Linked DNA regions of Sphingobium yanoikuyae. Each later gene encodes a partner of the first gene's protein in a complex. Links are inferred from orthologs where the notes say so. Each region holds a gene or a part of one and is shown on either strand. Other genes may lie near its edges.

Region 1 (7,627 bases):
AAATTCTTGTATTTGCCGGTGCCCACGATCAGGCGCGAACGGAAGGTCTTGCCCGCCACCGTCCAGCTATCGTCATCCACCGGGGACACATCGCCGCCGCCCACAAAATGCACGATCTCCAGTTCGTCACCGTCTTCGACCTTCACATCGGCCAGGGTCGAACGCGGCACCACTTCCAGATTGCGCTCCACCGCCACCTTCTCCGGCGCGAAGCCCAGCTCGCTCGCCAGCTCGGCCAGGGTCAGGCCGTCGCGGATGCGGCGATGCTCGCCATTGATATGGATGGAGATGGTGCCGTCGATGCTCACTACATTATCCCGTTCGTGGCTGGAAACGTGTCTCGACTTGGCGCGACACGAAGGGCTAAAGATCAGCGCGCATATAGGGGCGGCGACGCCGCGCCCGCAACAGACAAGTCTCGACCGAATGGGGGATCGCCATGGCGGACACACGCAAAATCTATGTTCTGAACGGCCCGAACCTTAACATGCTCGGCACCCGCGAACCGGAAATCTATGGCTATGACACGCTGGACGACATTGCCGAGCGGATGGAGGACGCCGCCCACCGCGCCCATGTCGAGATCGATTTCCGCCAGTCCAATCATGAAGGCCATCTGGTCGACTGGGTGCAGGAGGCGCATCGCGAGGGCGCCCATGCCATCATCATGAATCCCGGCGCCTATACCCACACGTCGATCGCGCTGCATGATGCGATCAAGAGCATCACCGTGCCGGTGATTGAGATCCACCTGTCCAACCCGCACACGCGCGAGGCCTTCCGCCACAAATCCTATGTCGGCATGGCCGCCAAGGGCACGATCGCGGGCTTTGGCGCCATGTCCTACATGCTGGCGCTCGAAGCAGCCCTGGAACTGTAGAACGCACAAAAGTTGCGCTTTGGCGCAAATGAGCATAGGCGCTGGCCGCCAGAACGCATTTTGAAAGACGACAAGGGTCAAGCATGAACGACAAGCATGACAAGGGCGCGATGCAGGTGGACGTCACCCTGGTGCGCGAACTGGCAGCTTTGCTGGACGACACCAACCTGACCGAGATCGAGGTCGAGGACGGCGATCGCAAGATTCGCGTGGCGCGCAAGATCGGTGGCGGCGCCCCCATCTTCGCAGCGCCCGCTGCCGTAGCGGCACCTGTCGCTGCCCCGGCTGCGGCACCGGCCGCTGCCCCCGCCGCGGCGGCCGAACCCGCCCTGCCGGCCGGCAATGTGGTGAAGTCGCCGATCGTCGGCACCGCCTATCTTTCGGCCGAGCCGGGCGCCGCGCCCTTCGCGCGTGTCGGTGCGCAGGTGAAGGCCGGTGAAACCGTGCTGATCGTCGAGGCCATGAAGGTGATGAACGCGATTACCGCGCCCGTCGCCGGCACCGTCAAGGCCGTGCTGGTCGATAACGGCCAGCCGGTCGAATATGACCAGCCGCTGATCGTCATCGAATAAGGCCGCGATCCCATGGCCATCGAAAAACTGCTGATCGCCAACCGGGGCGAAATCGCGCTGCGCATCCACCGCGCCTGCCATGAAATGGGTATCAAGACGGTGGCGGTCCATTCGACCGCCGACGCCGACGCCATGCATGTGCGCCTCGCCGACGAGGCGATCTGCATCGGGCCGCCCGCCGCCAAGGACAGCTATCTCAACATCGCCGCGATCATCTCGGCGGCCGAGATCAGCGGCGCCGACGCGATCCATCCGGGCTATGGCTTCCTCAGCGAAAACGCCAAGTTCGCCGAAATCGTCGAGGCCCATGGCCTCGCCTTTGTCGGTCCCAAGCCTGAACATATCCGCACCATGGGCGACAAGATCGAGGCGAAGCGTACCGCTGGCGCGCTCGGCCTGCCGCTGGTGCCGGGGTCAGACGGCGCGGTCAGCGATGTCGAGGAAGCGCGCGCGATTGCCGATGCTGCCGGCTATCCGGTGATCATCAAGGCCGCGTCCGGCGGCGGCGGCCGCGGCATGAAGGTCTGCACCTCGCCCGACCAGCTCGAGACGCTGATGCAGCAGGCCGGTTCGGAAGCGAAGGCCGCGTTCGGCGACGCCACCGTCTATATCGAGAAATATCTCGGCAATCCGCGCCACATCGAAATCCAGGTGTTCGGCGACGGCAATGGCAACGCCATCCATCTTGGCGAACGCGATTGCTCGCTGCAGCGTCGCCACCAGAAGGTGCTGGAAGAAGCGCCCTCGCCCGTCCTGAGCCAGGCCGAGCGTGAACGGATCGGCGGCATCTGTGCCAAGGCGATGGCCGACATGGGCTATCGCGGCGCGGGCACCATCGAGTTCCTGTGGGAAAATGGCGAATTCTACTTCATCGAGATGAACACCCGCCTGCAGGTGGAGCATCCGGTGACCGAGATGATCACCGGCCTCGATCTGGTGCGCGAACAGATCCGCGTTGCCGAAGGCAAGCCGCTGTCGGTGAACCAGGAAGATATCCGCTTCACCGGCCATGCGATCGAATGCCGCATCAACGCGGAAGATCCCAAGACCTTCGCGCCCTCGCCGGGCACCGTCACCAGCTATCATGTTCCGGGCGGCATGCATGTCCGCGTCGATAGCGGCCTGTATCAGGGCTATAAGGTGCCGCCTTACTACGACTCCATGATCGGCAAGCTGATCGTCTATGGCCGCACCCGCGAGGGCGCGATCATGCGCCTGCGCCGCGCGCTGGAGGAATATGTGATCGAAGGGATGAAGACCACCATCCCGCTGCACCAGGCGCTGCTGAAGGATCCCGAATTCCTCAACGGCGACTATACGATCAAGTGGCTCGAAGAGTGGCTTGCCCGTGAGGATGGCCAGTGAAGGCCACCATCTGGCACAATCCCAAATGCGGCACGTCGCGCAAGACGCTGGCGATCCTTGAGGAAACGCCAGGCGTCGAGGTGGAGGTGGTCGAATATCTCAAGACCCCCTTCACCCGCGACAAGCTGGCCCAGCTGTTCGCCGACGCCGGGATGACTCCGGCCGAAGCGGTCCGCAAGATGGGCACCGATGCCGAGGAACGCGGCCTGTCGGACATGACGGCGGATGCGATCCTGGACGAGATGGCGGCCAATCCGGCCTATGTGAACCGCCCCTTCGTCGAAACCGAAAAGGGCGTGCGCTTCTGCCGCCCCCAGGACAAGGTTCTGGAAATCCTCTGAATATCAGCCGCTTGTCACGCCCATGTAACAAGCGGCTGATTTGAGCCCTTGCTTTGACGGGGGGAAGCCGTAGCTTCCTCTCCCATGGCAAAGGAACCGGCATTGGCGACCATCGCCGTCTACAGCCTCAAGGGAGGCGTTGGCAAAACCACCTTTTCGGTTAACCTCGCCTGGGCGTCGGCGAGCATATCGAAACGGCGGACCCTGCTCTGGGACCTCGACCCGCAGGCGGCGTCGAGCTGGCTCCTCTCCACCGATCTTGAAAGCCGCGATGCGGCCCAGGCCATCTTCAGCAAGGATGTCGAAGTCCGCAAGCTGATCCAGCCCACCACCGTGCCGGGTCTGGACCTGATCGCCGCCGACACCTCACTGCGCAGCCTCGACCATCTATTCCGCGAGATGGACAAGAAGAAACGGCTGGCCAAGCTGATCGACAGCCTGGGCAAGGATTATGACCGCATCATCCTCGATTGCCCGCCGGGCCTCACCGAAACCAGCGAGCAGGTGCTGCGCGCCGCCGACCTGATCGTCATCCCGGTCATCCCCTCCCCCCTGTCGCAGCGCGCTATGGGCGAGGTGGCACGCTATCTGGTGCAGCGCGGCGGCAATCATGCGCCGATCCTGCCGGTCTATTCGATGGTCGACCGCCGCCGCAGCCTGCATCGCAAGGCACTGGACGAACAGCCCGGCTGGGGCGCGATCCCGATGGCCAGCACGATCGAGCAGATGACGGTCCGCCGCAAGCCGCTGGGTGCCTTCGCCCCCGCCTCGCCCCCGGCCCAGGCCTTCGGCGCGCTATGGACGATGGTCGAGCGGCAGGTTCAGCAGGGCTGAAGCCCTGCCTCAGCCAACGGCGCAGGCCTGCGCCGGCGGATCGGGGAACAGGCGCGCCGCATCTTGCGGCAGCATCGGACGGCCATAATAATAGCCCTGTACCTTCTTGCAGCCCAGCCGGCGCACCATGTCCAGTTCGGTCGCGGTTTCCACCCCTTCCGCCGTGGTCGACATGCCCAGGCTTTCCGCCAGCGTCACCACTGCCCGGATGATCGCCAGATTTTCCGGTGTGTTATGCGCCGCGCCGACGACGAAGCTGCGATCGATCTTGATCGTGTTGAAACGGGTGCGGCTAAGATAGCCGAGCGAGGAATAGCCGGTGCCGAAATCGTCGAGCGACAATTGTATGCCCATCGCCTGCAATTGATCCAGTACGCGCAGCGCGCCGTCATCCTCATGCATGAACACGCTTTCGGTGACCTCCAACTCCAGCCGCCGCGCATCGAGCCCGCTCTGGGCCAGCGCATTGATCACCGCGGAGATGAAGTTGGACTGGTGCAGTTGCTCCGCCGACACGTTGACGGCAACCCTTATATGCGCGGGCCAGCGCATCGCCTCGCGGCAGGCGGTGCGCAGCACCCATTCGCCGATCGGCCCGATCAGCCGAGCCTCCTCGGCCACCGGCACAAATTTCGACGGCGGGATCGGCCCCAGTTCAGGATGGGTCCAGCGCGCAAGCGCCTCGAACCCCGTGATCACGCCAGAGGTGGCATCCACGACCGGCTGATAGAGAAGATGGAGCTGATCCTTCTCCAGCGCCTCGCGCAGTGCCTGTTCCAGCCGCTGCCGTTCCTCGGCCTTGGCATGCAGCTGCGGCTCATAGGGGCAATGGACGCCGCCGCCTTCATCCTTGGCGCGATAGAGCGCCAAATCGGCGCTGCGGATGATCGATTCGGACTGATGCCCGTCGATAGGCGAGACGGCCGAGCCGACCGACGCCCCGACATGCAGCACATGCTGATCGATTTGATAGGGGGCCGACAGGGCGTCGATGATCGCGATCGACAGGCGCGCCACCGCCCGGTCGTCGTCGATCCGCGCAATCACCACGCCAAATTCGTCGCCACCGATACGACCGCAAAATCCGGCACCGCCACAGACATGGCGCAGACGCTGCGCCACCTGGCTGAGCAGCTGGTCGCCGACCTGATGGCCCAGGCTGTCATTGATCGCCTTGAACCGGTCGAGATCGAGCATCAGGAACGCGCAGCCGGGCCGGCGATTGCCGGTGTCTGCCATCGCCTGATCCAGCGCATCGCGCAGATGGGCGCGGTTGGGCAGGCCGGTAAGCGTGTCGAACCGCGCCAACTGGGCGATCTTGTCGGCCGATTCCCGCTGGATGGTGATGTCCGACCCGACACCGCGAAAGCCCTGGAAATTGCCATTGTCATCATAGCGGGGCGAGGCCGACAGTTCGAGCCAGCGCGTGCGCCCCTGCACATCGACGGGCAACGCCAGATTGCTGAAGCTTTCCCGCCGCTTGAGATGATCCGCCAGGCTATGCAGGCTGGAGGCGAAGCGGCCGCTTTCCCATCCGGCGCCGGCCAGAACCTGGACCAGCGGCGCCCCTTCCAGCGCCTGCGGCGTCATGCCGACGCTTTCGGCGAAACGCTGGGATACGCCGCTGATCCGGCGCAGCGCATCGGTCTGCCACAGCCAGTCGGATGCGCCCTGCTCATATTCGCGCAGCAACAGGCTGACGACTTCGGTCTGCTCGGCCAGCTGGACCGTGGTGCTGTGCTGGCGCGCGAAGGTGCGGGCATAGATGAGGCAGCCGACCAGCAGCGACAGTGCATAGCTGGTAGCGAGCGCCCGCAGCGGCAACAGGGTTTCGCCATCGAACATCGCCGACAGGCCGACGATGCAGGGAACCAGGAAAGCGATGGCGGCCAGCGGCGTCGCCGCATAGCTGATTGCGCCGCACACCATGATGCAACTGATAAGGGTCCAGAGCGCCACGAGATGCTCGGCCCCCTCTCCCCTCGAAAAAAGCGTCATGCAGGCCGCCCAGACCAGGCCGTGCAGCAGGCCGGTCAGGGCATGACGGCGCAGGTCGCGCGCCTGCGGCACGCCGCCGGCGCCGATCTTCCGGCGATGGATCAACAGGGCACTGATGGCGACGGCACCGATCAGCGCGACGCTCCAGCCGATCATGACGGTCGCCGAAACATGGCTGCCGAACACGCGCCAGAGGAACAGCAGGCCGAACACGTTCATCGCCAGACGCAGCAGCGCGACGCTGTCTGCCGACTGCAACTGGGCAGTCAGGACGCGCATATCGGCTTCATCGACGAGGCGTGCGAGCCCCATCATCGCCCTTAGCGAGCCCCGTCCCTGTCGGTCGGTTTCGGATTGCCCTTGCTCGATACCCACATGCCCGGCCTAGCAGGCAATGGTTATCAATCGGTATGCGTCGCCTGATCAGGCAGCGATATCGTAAGGACGGATCTCGCCGGTCAGATAGAGGTTGCGTGCCTTGGATCGACTGAGCTTGCCGGAACTGGTGCGCGGCAGGGTGCGCGGCGGCACCAGTTCGACGACGCAGTTCATGCCGGTGATGGCGCGAACCCGCTCGCGAATCTGGTCGCGCAGACGCGAACGCTCCTCATTGTCGGAGGTGCGGCAATGGACCAGCACCGCCGGCGCTTCCTCGCCGCCCGGCGTGGTGATCGCGAAGGCGGCAATGTCGCCCTGCTTGAAGCCCGGCAGCTGTTCCACGGCCCATTCGATATCCTGGGGCCAGTGATTCTTGCCGTTGATGATGATCATGTCCTTGGCGCGGCCGACAATGTAGAGATAGCCATCGGACAGATAGCCCATGTCGCCCGTGTCCAACCAGCCATCCGCCATGCAGGCCTCGGTCGCTTCGGGATCGCGGAAATAGCCGACCATCAGCGAGGGGCCGGTGGTCCAAACCTTGCCGATCTGGCGCTCGTTCATCAGGCCGCCATCCTCGTCGCGGATCTCGACAATCATGTCCTTGGCGGGCTTGCCGCAATTGACGATCGAGCGGAAACGCTGCGGACGGCCTTCCGGTGCGGCACCGCCCGACAGGTCGGTTTCCTCGACCAGTTCGACGATGATGCCTTCGCCCGGCGGCATGATGGTCACCGCCAGGGTGGCTTCGGCCAGGCCATAGCTCGGCAGGAACGCCTTGGGGCTGAAGCCGGCATCGCCGAACGCATCGACGAAGCTCTGCATCACGTCGGGGCGAATCATGTCGGCACCGTTGCCGGCCAGTCGCCAGCGCGACAGGTCGAAACGGTCGGCCGCCTTGGTCTGGCTCGACATGCGACGCGCGCAGATGTCGTAGCCGAAGGTCGGCGAATAGCTGATCGAGGTGCCTTCATTGCGGCTGATGAGATCCAGCCAGGCCAGCGGGCGGCGGGCGAAATCCTCGGTCTTCATATAGTCGGTCGACACCTGATTGGCGACGACCGACAGGAAGCAGCCGACCAGGCCCATGTCATGATACCAGGGCAGCCAGCTGATGCAGCGATCGCTTTCCTGCACTTCCATGCCATGGCTGTGCGCCGACAGGTTGGACAGCAGCGCATGGTGCGTCACGGCGACGCCATGGGGGAAGCGGGTCGAACCGCTCGAATATTGCAGATAGGCGATTTCCTCGCCCTTGG
Region 2 (5,424 bases), 920 kb from region 1 along the record:
CGATGACGAGCTGGATCTGGCGGCTGTGCAACCGGTCGGCGGTGAAGAAGGCGCTGATCGCCTGGCCGGCGGCTTCATTATGGCCGCCGTCGAGCCAGGCTTCCGCCGCATCGGGCAGGGCCGCGAGCAGCGGGCCGCGCTCCAGCCGTTGCAGCCGGGCGGGCCAGTGCGCCCAGAGCGGCGCGGCCTTCAGCGCCGCCTCGCTGACCGGCACGGCCTGCTGATGGCGCAGCATGGCGATGGCGAGGGCGACATTCTGGACCTGATGCGCGCCGGGCAGGCGCGGCATCGGCACGTCGACATGGCCCTGTTCGTCGCGATAATGGACCCGGTCGCGATAGACGGCGGCGTCCCAGGCGGTGCCCATGGCGAGCCATAGGGTGCCGGCGCGATCCGCAGCATCCTGCATCACCGGGGCGAGGGTGGCATCATAACGCTGCGTCACTAGCGCCGCGCCGGGCTTGGCGATGCCGGCCTTTTCCGCGGCGATGACGGGCAGCGTGTCGCCCAGGAAGGCCTGATGATCGATGCCGAGCTGAGCGATGCCGCAGACGACCGGATCGACGATGACGTTGGTGGCGTCGAGCCGCCCGCCAAGGCCGACCTCTATGATGCAGGCTTCGGCATCATGTTCGGCAAAGGCGAGGAAGGCAGCGGCGGTCGTCACCTCGAAGAAGCTGGCACCGATCCCTTCGGCCACGTCGAGCACGCGGGCGAGATAGGCGGCGAGCATGGCATCGTCGATCAGCTTGCCGGCGATGCGGATGCGTTCGTTGAAGCGGACCAGATGGGGCGAGGTGAAGACATGGACGGTCTTGCCGTCTGCCTCCAGCGCGGCGCGCAGGAAGGCGCAGGTCGACCCCTTGCCATTGGTGCCGGCGACATGGAAGACCGGCGGCAGGCGATGGTGCGGATCGTCCAGCCGCTCCAGCAGCCGGGTGATCCGCTCCAGTCCCAATATATCGGCGCCGGGGGACAGCGACCAGAGCCGGTCAAGTTGGGCCTGGACCTGCGGGTCGTCCGAAACGGCATGGTCGGCCATGGCGCGCTGATCCCCCTATCGCGCTTTTGAGGCTCAGGCGGCGGCGCGCGGCGTCAGATAGCCGATCACGCGGGCCAGCGTGTCGCGCAGTTCGCTGCGATGGACCACCATGTCGAGCATGCCATGGTCGAGCAGATATTCGGCGCGCTGGAAGCCTTCGGGCAGCTTTTCGCGGATCGTGCTTTCGATGACGCGCTGGCCGGCGAAGCCGATCAGGGCATTGGGCTCCGAAATCTGGATATCGCCCAGCATCGCGTAGCTGGCGGTGACGCCGCCGGTGGTCGGATCGGTCAGCACGACGATATAGGGCAGGCCCGCCGCGTGCAGCTTCTGGATCGCCACGGTGGAGCGCGGCATCTGCATCAGCGAGAGGATGCCTTCCTGCATGCGCGCGCCGCCGGCAGCGGTGAAGATCACATAGGGGCATTTATGCGCGATCGCGTCGTTGATGCCCTGGATGAAGGCGGCGCCCACGCCCATGCCCATGGAGCCGCCCATGAAGGCGAAATTCTGCACGCCCATGACCAGCGGCACATCGTCGATCGCGCCACGCGCGTTGATGAGCGCATCCTGGTCGCCGGTGGAGGCGCGGGCGGCCTTGATCCGGTCCGGATAGCGCTTGCTATCGCGGAACTTGAGCGGATCTTCCGGCACGCCGGGGGTCGGCAGCAGGATGAAGCCGGCGTCGAGGATCTGCTCGAACCGTTCCGACGGACCGATGCGGCCATGATGGTCGCAGCGCGGGCAGACCGAGAGATTTTCCTCCCATTCCTTGATGAAGACCATTTCCTTGCACGACGGGCACTGATGCCAGAGCGTTTCGGCGGTGGTTTCCTTCTTGGTGAAGGGCAGGGCGTTACGAACGCGGTTGATCCAGCTCATGCTGCGGTCTCCCGGATAGAAGTGGTGAGGGCGCCGCTGAGCGACGCGACGAATTCCTGGACGAAGGGGCCGGCGGCATCGCCGTGCGAGCCGACGATGTCGACGATCGCCGAGCCGACCACCACGCCATCGGCGACGCGGCCGATGGCGGCCGCCTGTTCGGGCGTGCGGACGCCGAAACCGACCGCGATCGGCAGGTCGGTGGCGGCCTTCAGCCGATCGACCGCCATTTCGATATTGGCCTGTGCCGCCTGTTGCTTGCCGGTGATGCCGGCGACGGCGACATGATAAAGGAAGCCGCTGGCGCCGTTCAGCACGGCGGGCAGGCGGGCGGCGTCCGTGGTCGGGGTGGCCAGGCGGACGAGGTGGACGCCGACGGCGCGCAGGGCGGGGCCGAGTTCGGCATCTTCCTCTGGCGGGATATCGACGCAGATCACGCCATCGACACCGGCGGCCTGGCACTGGTCGGCGAACCAGTCGGACCCGCGCGCCAGCATCGGATTGGCATAGCCCATCAGGATCAGCGGCGTTTCCGGGTGCCGCGCGCGGAAATCGGCGGCCAGCGCGAACACGTCCCTGGTGTTGGTTCCCGAGCCGAGGCTGCGCAGGTTCGCCAGTTCGATCGCCGGGCCATCAGCCATCGGATCGGTGAAGGGCATGCCCAGTTCGATGATGTCGGCGCCGCCCGCGACCAGCGCATCGAGGATGGCAGGGGTCGCGGCAACGTCCGGGTCACCGGCGGTCACGAAGGTGATGAGGGCCGCGCGGCCCTGTGCCTTGCAGGCGGCGAAGCGGGTGGCGAGACGGTCGGTCATGCTCACATCTCCACTCCCAGCGCGTCGGCGACGGTGAAGATATCCTTGTCCCCCCGGCCTGACAGATTGACGACGATGACCTTGTCCGCGTCCAGCGTCGGCGCGACCTGTTCGGCGGCGGCCACGGCATGGGCGGATTCGAGCGCGGGGATGATGCCTTCGAGGCGGGAGAGGGTCTGGAAGCTTTCCAGCGCCTCATCATCCTTGATCGGCAGATATTTCACCCGGCCGATCTCGTGCAGCCAGCTATGTTCCGGGCCGATGCCGGGATAGTCCAGGCCAGCGGAAATGCTGTGCGCTTCGGTGATCTGGCCATCCTCGTCCTGGAGCAGATAGGTGCGGTTGCCGTGCAATATGCCCGATGCGCCGCCAGCCAGCGACGCGGCATGCTTCTTGTCAAGGCCTTCGCCGGCCGCTTCCACGCCGATCATCGCGACTTCGGGATCGTCGAGGAAGGGATGGAACATGCCGATGGCGTTGGAACCGCCACCCACCGGGGCGATCAGCATGTCGGGCAGGCGACCTTCAGCCTCCATGATCTGCGAGCGGATTTCCTTGCCGATGATGGACTGGAAATCGCGCACCAGCTCGGGATAGGGGTGCGGGCCGGCGGCGGTGCCGATGATGTAGAAAGTGTCATGGACGTTCGACACCCAATAGCGCAGGGCGTCGTTCATCGAATCCTTGAGCGTCGAGGAGCCGGAATGGACCGGGATCACCTCTGCGCCGAGCAGCTTCATGCGGAAGACGTTCGGCTTCTGCCGCTCGACATCCTTGGCGCCCATGAAGATCTTGCATTCCATGCCGAACAGGGCGGCGACGGTCGCGGTGGCGACGCCATGCTGGCCCGCGCCGGTTTCGGCGATGACCTTCTTCTTGCCCATGCGGCGGGCGAGCAGCGCCTGGCCGATGCAATTGTTGATCTTGTGCGCGCCGGTGTGATTGAGTTCCTCGCGCTTGAGGTAGATCTTGGCACCCTTGCCCGGCTCGGCCTTGGCGCGCAGCGCTTCGGTCAGCCGCTCGGCATAATAAAGCGGGTTGGGGCGGCCGACATAGGAGCGCAGCAGCTCGGCATATTCGGCGTGAAATTCGGGATCGGCCTTGGCCGCCTTGTAGACCTTTTCCAGCTCCAGGATCAGTGGCATCAGCGTTTCGGCGACATAGCGGCCGCCAAAGGCGCCGAAATGGCCATTATCGTCCGGCTGAGTCCTCAGGCTATTGGGGAGGCTGTTGGGCAGGGTGATGGTGTCGGTCATGAATATCTTTCCGGGGACAAATGATGGGCGTTCGCTTGTGGTCAGGAAGCGATCAGCGCCATCGTCCTTCGATGCGCATGGCAGGGGCGTTCAGCGTCAACATGCCGACACCGCTTTGCAGAAGGCCATGATCTTGTCCACACTCTTGATGCCCGGTGCATCCTCGACGCCCGAAGAAACGTCGATCAGCGGCGTGTCGGTCAGGCGGCTCGCATCGCACACATTGTCGATGCCAAGGCCACCCGAAAGCCCCCAGGGTGCGGGCATGGCGACGCCGCGCAGCAAGGTCCAGTCGAAGCGCAGGCCCATGCCGCCGGGCAGCGCCGCGCCATCGGGTGTCTTCGCGTCGAACAGCAGCCGGTCGACCGTGCCGGCATAGGCCTGGGCCGCGTCGATATCGGCGCGGGTCTTGACCGAAATCGCCTTCCACACCGGCAGGCCGAAACGCTGGCGGATGGCGGCGACCCGCTCCGGGCTTTCCTTGCCATGGAGTTGCAGGGCGCTGAGTGCGCCGGTGCCGGTCAGGCGGGCAAGCTGTTCGTCATCGGCATCGACGACCACGGCGACGCGATCGACATGGGTCGGGACGGCCGCAGCGAGCGCGCGCATCTGGTCGGGTTCGACATGGCGCGGGCTTTTGGGGAAATGGACGAAGCCGACATGGCTCGCCCCCGCCTGCACGGCGGCACCCACCGTCTCCGGCGTCGACAGGCCGCAGATCTTGATCGCGATTCGGGACATGGGCGGGCCTTTAGACCGTAAGGGAAGGGAAGTCACATTCAGACAGGCTGGGTCAGGTCCATGTCGTGCAGCGCCAGCCACTGGTCGGCATGGTCGATGCAGGCCCGACCCAGGAAGCGATCCAGGACAGCGACGATCTCCGCATCGCTCATCGTCCGGGGATCGAGCGGCGGATGCCAGTGCAGCGCGAAATGCGGGCCGCTGGTGCGGACCAGATAGAAGGGCAGGAATTGCGCCCCGACCTTGCGCGCGAGGCGCAGCGCGATCGAGAGATTGCCCGATGGTTCGAGCGCGCGGCCGAAGGTTGGGAACCAGACCTGTCGGTCGCGTCGTTCGTCAGCCAGGATATAGAGGGTGGCCCGGTCCTTCTGGGTCAGATGCTTGAGCACGCCGCGTGCCGCGCCATCGCCGCCGATCGCCTCGCCCATATAGCTGGATCGCGCCTTCTTGAGCTGGGCGGCGATCCGGGGATCTTCGGGATCTTCATAGACGCCAAGGCCAGGTCGGTCGGTCGACCATTTGATATGGGCGGCGAGCAGATCCCAATTGCCGATATGGCAGGTGAAGGCGATCATCGGGCCGGGACCGTCCAGCACCGCCTGATAGGCTGGCTGGTCGATGACGGTCACATGGTCGGCATTCACCAGCCGGTCGATATTGGCGAGTTCCGCCAGCGTGCGGCCGACAT

The links. Proteins that work in one complex are often made in the same cells at the same time.
Region 2: the proteins of accB (region 1) and accD are in contact, whole or in part, in a solved structure (PDB 8UXZ), measured with the Escherichia coli proteins. The link is inferred for Sphingobium yanoikuyae from one-to-one orthologs.

The regions. Positions count from the first base shown.
Region 1 is NZ_CP053021.1:20,232-27,858, reverse strand. The notes cover bases 1-2,707. They hold accB (acetyl-CoA carboxylase biotin carboxyl carrier protein), read left to right. Parts: upstream 1-963; coding sequence 964-1,452; downstream 1,453-2,707. Other genes in these bases: accC (acetyl-CoA carboxylase biotin carboxylase subunit), read left to right, coding at 1,465-2,707; aroQ (type II 3-dehydroquinate dehydratase), read left to right, coding at 440-880; thiS (sulfur carrier protein ThiS), read right to left, coding at 1-308. In the rest of the region: more of accC, read left to right, coding at 2,708-2,817; HH800_RS00120 (arsenate reductase family protein), read left to right, coding at 2,814-3,158; HH800_RS00115 (ParA family protein), read left to right, coding at 3,243-3,992; HH800_RS00110 (putative bifunctional diguanylate cyclase/phosphodiesterase), read right to left, coding at 4,002-6,305; HH800_RS00105 (fatty acyl-AMP ligase), read right to left, coding at 6,414-7,627. UniProt on the Escherichia coli protein: This protein is a component of the acetyl coenzyme A carboxylase complex; first, biotin carboxylase catalyzes the carboxylation of the carrier protein and then the transcarboxylase transfers the carboxyl group to form malonyl-CoA.
Region 2 is NZ_CP053021.1:947,955-953,378, forward strand. What follows is about bases 1-2,964. They hold accD (acetyl-CoA carboxylase, carboxyltransferase subunit beta), read right to left. Parts: upstream 1,925-2,964; coding sequence 1,076-1,924; downstream 1-1,075. Other genes in these bases: HH800_RS04960 (bifunctional folylpolyglutamate synthase/dihydrofolate synthase), read right to left, coding at 1-1,042; trpA (tryptophan synthase subunit alpha), read right to left, coding at 1,921-2,739; trpB (tryptophan synthase subunit beta), read right to left, coding at 2,742-2,964. In the rest of the region: more of trpB, read right to left, coding at 2,965-3,995; HH800_RS04980 (phosphoribosylanthranilate isomerase), read right to left, coding at 4,092-4,736; HH800_RS04985 (lysophospholipid acyltransferase family protein), read right to left, coding at 4,775-5,424.